Regions from separate parts of the Guptibacillus hwajinpoensis genome, predicted to be linked through region 1. Evidence: riboswitches for the same ligand, from Rfam matches in the RefSeq annotation. Region 1 holds a riboswitch; the other holds the start of a gene.
What was found. Region 1 has a riboswitch for S-adenosylmethionine ahead of ABFG93_RS19970 (sulfite oxidase-like oxidoreductase). Riboswitches for the same ligand answer to the same signal wherever they lie in the genome.
Positions count from the first base shown of each region.

Region 2: linked by a shared signal. The riboswitch ahead of ABFG93_RS14320 (MetQ/NlpA family ABC transporter substrate-binding protein) and the one ahead of ABFG93_RS19970 (sulfite oxidase-like oxidoreductase) in region 1 are both predicted to bind S-adenosylmethionine.

Region 1 covers NZ_CP156674.1:3,861,769-3,865,181, forward strand. Annotated here, with positions in the region: gene ABFG93_RS19955 (GNAT family N-acetyltransferase) at 1-282, shown strand, start outside; gene ABFG93_RS19960 (GNAT family N-acetyltransferase) at 430-861, shown strand; gene ABFG93_RS19965 (GNAT family N-acetyltransferase) at 1,131-1,601, shown strand; SAM riboswitch class I at 1,672-1,767, shown strand; gene ABFG93_RS19970 (sulfite oxidase-like oxidoreductase) at 1,853-2,515, shown strand; gene ABFG93_RS19975 (TVP38/TMEM64 family protein) at 2,723-3,241, shown strand; gene ABFG93_RS19980 (hypothetical protein) at 3,371-3,413, shown strand, end outside.
Region 2 covers NZ_CP156674.1:2,749,061-2,752,473, forward strand. Annotated here, with positions in the region: gene ABFG93_RS14305 (TolB family protein) at 1-207, shown strand, start outside; gene ABFG93_RS14310 (TolB family protein) at 173-727, shown strand; gene ABFG93_RS14315 (alpha/beta hydrolase family protein) at 777-1,694, shown strand; SAM riboswitch class I at 1,796-1,904, shown strand; gene ABFG93_RS14320 (MetQ/NlpA family ABC transporter substrate-binding protein) at 2,074-2,880, shown strand; gene ABFG93_RS14325 (methionine ABC transporter ATP-binding protein) at 2,902-3,413, shown strand, end outside.

The DNA of each region.
Region 1 (3,413 bases):
ATTGATTGGGCTGTACGAAAATTTGAAATCGGTTACTGGATAGATTCCAGATTTTCTGGTAAAGGATATATGACTGAAGCAGTTAGAGGAATTACTGAATTTGCATTTAATGAGCTTGAAGCCAGAAGGGTAGAAATCCGATGTGATGTGAAGAATGTGCGGAGTAGAAAAATTGCGGAACGAGTAGATTATGATCTCGAAGGGATTCTACGAAATGAAAAGCTATCTATAGATGGTGATGAAACTAGGGATACATGTGTTTACGCGACAATAAAGAACTGAATCGGTCGTGCTTTTTGCAGTTTTAGAAGAGGGTAGTCTCTTCATAATAGTAAATCAACCCATTGTCTGTATGAAGAAGGAGAAAGTAGGGGGGATCAAGAAACTACCTAAAGTAAGAAACTATTAAGTAAGATGGAGGGGACCACGGTGATTGAGCGAGCTAGTTTGGAAGAGAGAGAGTATATCTTATCGAATTCGATCCAGTCTGTTAATGAAGGAACAACGAATCCTGGTATCATTCGGGAAGAGAAAGCACTTGAGATTGTTTCATCTATTCTTGAGCGAGGAGGCTATCACCTTGTTTATCGAGATGGGAATGAGATTGCCGGGTGGGTGTTACTTGGAGAAAATACCGATTATTTTACAGAAAATAAGCATGGTTTTATATATGATGTGTTCGTATTTCCTAAATTTCGCGGCAAGCGCTATTCTAAGAAGCTGGTTGAGGCTAGTATTCAGAATTTTAAGGAGCAGGGTTATGACGAGATTCGTTTGAATGTCTACTCCTCAAACTTTGCCAAGTATATTTATAAAGACATCGGTTTTAAGGAATTACAAACGATCATGGTTTATAAATAAACTCTATTAGTCTCTTTATTAAGAAATCAAGCACGTCTTTAGGGTGTTTCTTTTCATTTATTAAAAGAATGTGAAAAGGAACTCATAATCAATCATTTTACCTAGGGAACTTGCTACACTACATTTGCAGGAACTTCCCCGGTTCCTGCCCCCCTTAAAATATAAAGTGTGAGCCCCATGCATTTCCCGGCATGGGGCTTTTCCTGTCTAAATGAATTCGGACGATTATCATACTTAACTAATAATATGACAAGAAAAGAGGGAGAATAGTGGATTACCGATTTGCTTTATTGGATGAGGAAGAGGTAGAGAGAATAATTTCATGGAAATATGATGGCATCTACTCATTTTACGATATGGAAGCGGATGATGAAGATCTTCAGGAATTTCGAGAGAACGCAGCTAATAACAAAAACTATTGGGGTGTATATGAGGCTAACATCCTTATCGGTTTTTTTACATTTATAGAAGGTTCCAAAGGCACGGTGGAAATCGGACTTGGTTTAAGTCCACAACAAGTTGGGATTGGGAAAGGATACGACTTTCTTCACGCCGGCTTGCAAAAAGCACATGAGTTATACCGCCCTACAACGCTAGAAATGGCTGTAGCAGAATTTAACCAGAGGGCAATTAACGTGTATCTAAAAGCGGGTTTTGCCATTACTCATTCGTTTATCCAGCGGACTAATGGAGGAGAATATACCTTCATTCGAATGAGAAAAGACTCGGGCTTAATCTAGGGCAAATGAAAATGGATATTGCAAATCGCATCGCTTACCGTTAGAATTATAAACAATTCTAAATATTTAATCCTTATCAAGAGTGGCAGAGGGACTGGCCCGATGACTCCCGGCAACCTTATTAAAGGTGCTAATTCCAGCAGAGTGATGCTCTGAAAGATAAGGAGGAGCCTGTCATCTATCAAAAGACTCTTCCTCACCCAGGGGAGAGTTTTTTTGTATCATTAAGTTACTGGAGAGGTGTGTTTCTCGTGAAAAAAGCTGATCGTATTCGTAAAATGAAGGTTCCAGATGCAAGTGAAAAGTATGGTGATCGTTTGCCCCCGGGTCAGGTGCTTACCGAAAGATTTCCTATTCTACATGAAGGCGAGGTCCCTCAGTATGATTTATCTTCATGGGATTTGGCTATTTTTGGTGAAGTAGAAAAATCCTCTAGACTTACTTATGAGAAAATATTAGCTCTACCGCAGAAACAGATCACATGTGATATCCACTGTGTAACAAGGTGGTCTCGGTTCGATAATACCTTTGAAGGAGTATTATTCAAAGATCTGATAAGAGAACTGGGCATTGTTCCAAAGAGTGAACACATAATGCTTCATGGTGACCACGACTACACAACAAATATTCACATTTCAGATGTTATGGGAGATGATGTGATTCTTGCCCATTCAATAGATGGAAAGAAATTAACTGAAAAGCATGGGTGGCCATTAAGACTTATTGTTCCTCACCTTTATTTCTGGAAAAGTATTAAATGGATCAGGGGGATTGAATTTATTAAGGAAGATAAACCTGGTTTCTGGGAACAGAACGGTTTTCACAATCATGCAGACCCGTTTGTTGAGGAAAGGTTCTCAGGGGAAGATTTAGACTTACCTGAGGATGAATGGGAGAAGAAGGAATTCGACTGAATACCAGATGAAACATATAACGGTCATTAAGAAAAGGAAGAAGCTGATTAGTCTGAAGAAAAACGTTATTTCATTATTCGTTCTAATAACGATCAGTTTACTAGTGTTCTTCCTCCCGGATGCAAGAGAGGTGGCTAAGACCCTCCTTAACGAACGCACTGTTGAGGCCTGACAGAAAGCATTCGTAAACTAGGGTTCTACGGGATAATGATTTCTATTTCCTTAATGATTTTACATAGTGTTGTTTTTATTCCTTCAGAAATTATCTTATTTGCCAATGTCACTCTCTATGGATTGTGGTTAGGGACGTTATATACATGGATCGGGGCAATGCTTGGAGCTTATCTCTCTTTTTATCTTTCTAAATTCCTTGGAAGAACGTTTGCTGTTAAGATGATTTCCGCTCAGAGAATTGCTCGCTTTGATGAGTGGTTCCAACAAAAAGGGGTAAGAGGATTGTTCTATATGCGATTAATCCCTGTTTTTTCCTTTAATCTCCTTAATTATGGAGCAGGATTAACTAAAATATCGTTCTGGCAATTTACATGGACAACGGGGGTTGGAATCCTGCCGCCTTCATTGTTGATGGCATGGCTATATCAGCATGCGATGAACAGCTTCTTGGGAATTGTGTTATTAAGTTTCTTTGTTGCACTATTGATGATAGGATCCTATTCTCTAAAGAAAAGGCAAAATGATAAAACTTTTTATAAAGAAAAGTCGTAGCCATGAAAGCCATAGTAGCAACGGTTTTCATGGTTGTTTTTGGCTGTAGAAAAGAAAATCTAAAAAAGAATGATCCAAACTAATCTTCTCTCCGTTAGCTAAGTGTAAAAAAAATTAAGGGGAGTGGATTTGAAAATGAGAACGGAAAAGAATATGAAGAAGAAAGTAATTG
Region 2 (3,413 bases), 1.1 Mb from region 1:
AGGCAGTTGACAGAACTCGTTCGTGGAGTGTCTGGTAAGCCAATTTGGAAGCCCGATGGCACGTCGCTCCTGGTGTTGAGTAGTGATGGAGATGGCGAAGATGAGAAAACCGAAGGGCGTAAACCTTTAGTAGTGAACGATCTGCAGTACAAGGCGGATGGGAAAGGTTTTCTTGATGGCACCCATGTGCAGATTTGTGCTCGTTGACTTTACGTCCAGAACCGGTAAGGTTAAATGGCTCACAGATGCTCCTTATGATCATTCTAATCTAAGCTGGTCACCTGATGGCAAAAGGGTTGCGTATGAGAGAAGTCGCTATGAAGAGCCGGGTTCCTATATGCGATCTGATTTACTTGTTCATCGATTGGAGGAAGGAGGTGAGCCAGAGCAATTGAACACAAAAGGAGGAAGCTTTACGGCTCCAAACTGGTCACCAGATGGAAGTTCTCTTTCCTTTATTGGTCATGATTTTCAGCATGAAGGTGCAACCTTAAATAAAGTCTGGACAGTTGATTTATCTTCAGGAGCTTTTAGGTGCCTTACTGAGGCATATGACCTTGAATGTACAGATGTATTAATTTCAGACATGCACTGGGGAGGTGCGTCACCTGGTGCGATGTGGAATTCGGATGGGACAGGCCTTTACTTCCAAGCAAGTGAACGCGGCAATAACGGCATTTACTTTATAGGAGTAGATCGCACCATTCGACAAATAGCGGGGGGGTGACAGGCACCACTACGCGTTTCACTACCTGGCAGCCACGGACGAAGCGGCTGTGGTGATTAGTGACCCGATGAATGTAGGAGACATTTATACGTTTACCTTTGGTGGAGATCAAGTGAAAGAATGCCGTTTATCAGAGAGTAATCGTAAACTTTTTCAAAGTCAGTCACTCTCAACACCAGAATCGTTTACATACACTGGAAAGGATGGGTGGGAGATTCAGGGATGGCTTATGAAGCCGATCGGATTTGAGGAAGAGAAAAGCTATCCTATGATTCTCGAAATTCATGGCGGACCTCACATGATGTATGGGAATTCATTCGTGCATGAATTTCAGCTTCTTGCAGCGAAGGGATTTGCTATTTTGTATACGAATCCTAGAGGTAGTCATGGGTATGGACAGGACTTCGTAAACGGGTGCCGTGGTGACTATGGTGGTGGAGATTATGAGGATCTAATGGCAGGTGTGGAGGCTGTTCTTAGTGAAAAGAGCTTTCTTGATAAAGAGAGGGTTTTTGTGACAGGAGGTAGTTACGGCGGGTTTATGACAAACTGGATTGTTGGGAAAACCGATCGTTTCAAAGCCGCTGTGACGCAACGTTCTATTTCCAACTGGCAGAGCTTCTATGGCGTAAGTGACATCGGCTACTTTTTCACGAAGTGGGAGGTAGGAAGTGATCTTGATGAAGATCCAGAAAAACTCTGGGAACATTCGCCATTGAAGTATGTTGACCGGATTCAAACACCGCTTCTTATTCTTCATAGTGAGAAAGATTACCGCTGCCCAATTGAACAGAGCGAGCAATTATACATCGCCCTAAAGCACCGTGGGAAGAAGACGACGTTTGTGAGGTTTCCTGATTCAGATCATAACCTTTCTCGAAGTGGTCATCCCGAATTGAGAGTGGAAAGATTAAAGCATCTTGCAGGATGGTTTGAAGATAACTTAGCTAGTGTTAAAGAAGAATGATGACATTCTTCGACAAATAGCGGGTGGTGACAGGCACTCGGTACTTGACGCGCTACACAAAAGGTACTATACTATTTTAAATAGTTAAATAATATTGAAAACTCTTATCAAGAGTGGCAGAGGGACTGGCCCTATGACGCCCGGCAACCATCTCAGTTCGTGAGAAAGGTGCTAATTCCAGCAAACGAGTGATCGTTTGAAAGATGAGAGGGAGTTCAAGCATGAATGATTATTCTAAATCACTCAACTCTCTCTGTACGTTACAGGGGGAGTTTTTTATTTGAGAGGGGGACTTGTTTAAAGCCGAGGTTCTTTTACGCTTTGGGATTTTAGTGCTAGAACGCTTTAAATAGTTATATAAAAGAGAGGGGAATGGAGAATGAAGAAATCATTTTATTTACTGGGTGCACTTATTTTAGTTATTTTAGCTGGCTGTTCGGGGGGCGAGGCTTCGGGTGATGCGGAGGAAGGTCCTCTAAAGGTTGGTGTAACAGCAGGTCCACATGAAGATGTGATGAACAAAGTGAAGGAAGTTGCGGCGGAAGATGGTTTTGAGATTGAAGTGATCGCGTTTAATGACTATGTAATGCCGAACACAGCACTTGATGAAGGGGAAATTGACGCGAATGTTTTTCAACATGAGCCTTATCTAAATGACTTTGTGAAAGAACGTGGTCTGGAACTTTCAAAAGTGGCAACAACGATTAATTTCCCAATGGGCATTTATTCCGATAAATACGACAGTCTGGATGAGTTGCAGGATGGAGATAAAGTTGGTTTGCCGAACCATTCTACTGGAGAACCGAGAGCACTAATGCTATTTGAGGAAGCCGGCATTATTGAACTCAAAGACGGAGTTGGAGTCAAGGCTACTATTAAAGACATTGAAAAAAACCCTCATAATCTGGAGTTTGTCCCACTTGAAGCTTCACAGATTCCGAGACAGCTAGGTGAGCTAGCTATTGCAGCTATTAATACGAATTTTGCGATGGAAAGTGGACGAGTACCTACTGAGGACTCCCTTGTGATGGAGCCAGAGGATTCACCGTGGGTCAATGTTATTGCAACGCAAACGGAAAATAAGGATAGCGAGCGAATTCAGAAGCTTGTGGAATATTATCAATCTGATGAAGTGAAGCAGTTTATCGAGGATGAATTTAACGGTTCTGTCGTAGCATCCTGGTAATCAGTGGAGGGAGCGAACAAGATGATTCGATTAGAAAACATTACGAAGACATATAAGAGTGGTCATACTGTTACGAAAGCAGTGGATGATGTTTCGTTAACAGTCAAGAAAGGCAGCATTTATGGCGTCATTGGCTATAGTGGAGCGGGGAAAAGTACTCTTGTGCGCATGGTGAATCTTCTCGAACGCCCCACTGAGGGCCGAGTGTTTATTAATGATGTAGAACTCACTTCATTATCAACAGGAAAGCTTCAGAAAACGCGGCAGCGGATAGGGATGATTTTTCAATCTTTTAATCTATTAAAAACAGGGACGGTCTATCAAAATATCGCCGTCCCCCTTAAACTGACGGGCGTTCCAAAAAAAGAAATTGAGTCAAGGGTAACGAAATACCTGGAGATTGTTGGGCTATCGGATAAGCGTGATGCTTATCCTGCCCAGCTCTCCGGTGGTCAGAAACAGAGAGTAGCCATTGCGCGAGCTCTAGCACATGAGCCTGAAGTGCTTCTTTGTGATGAAGCAACGAGTGCACT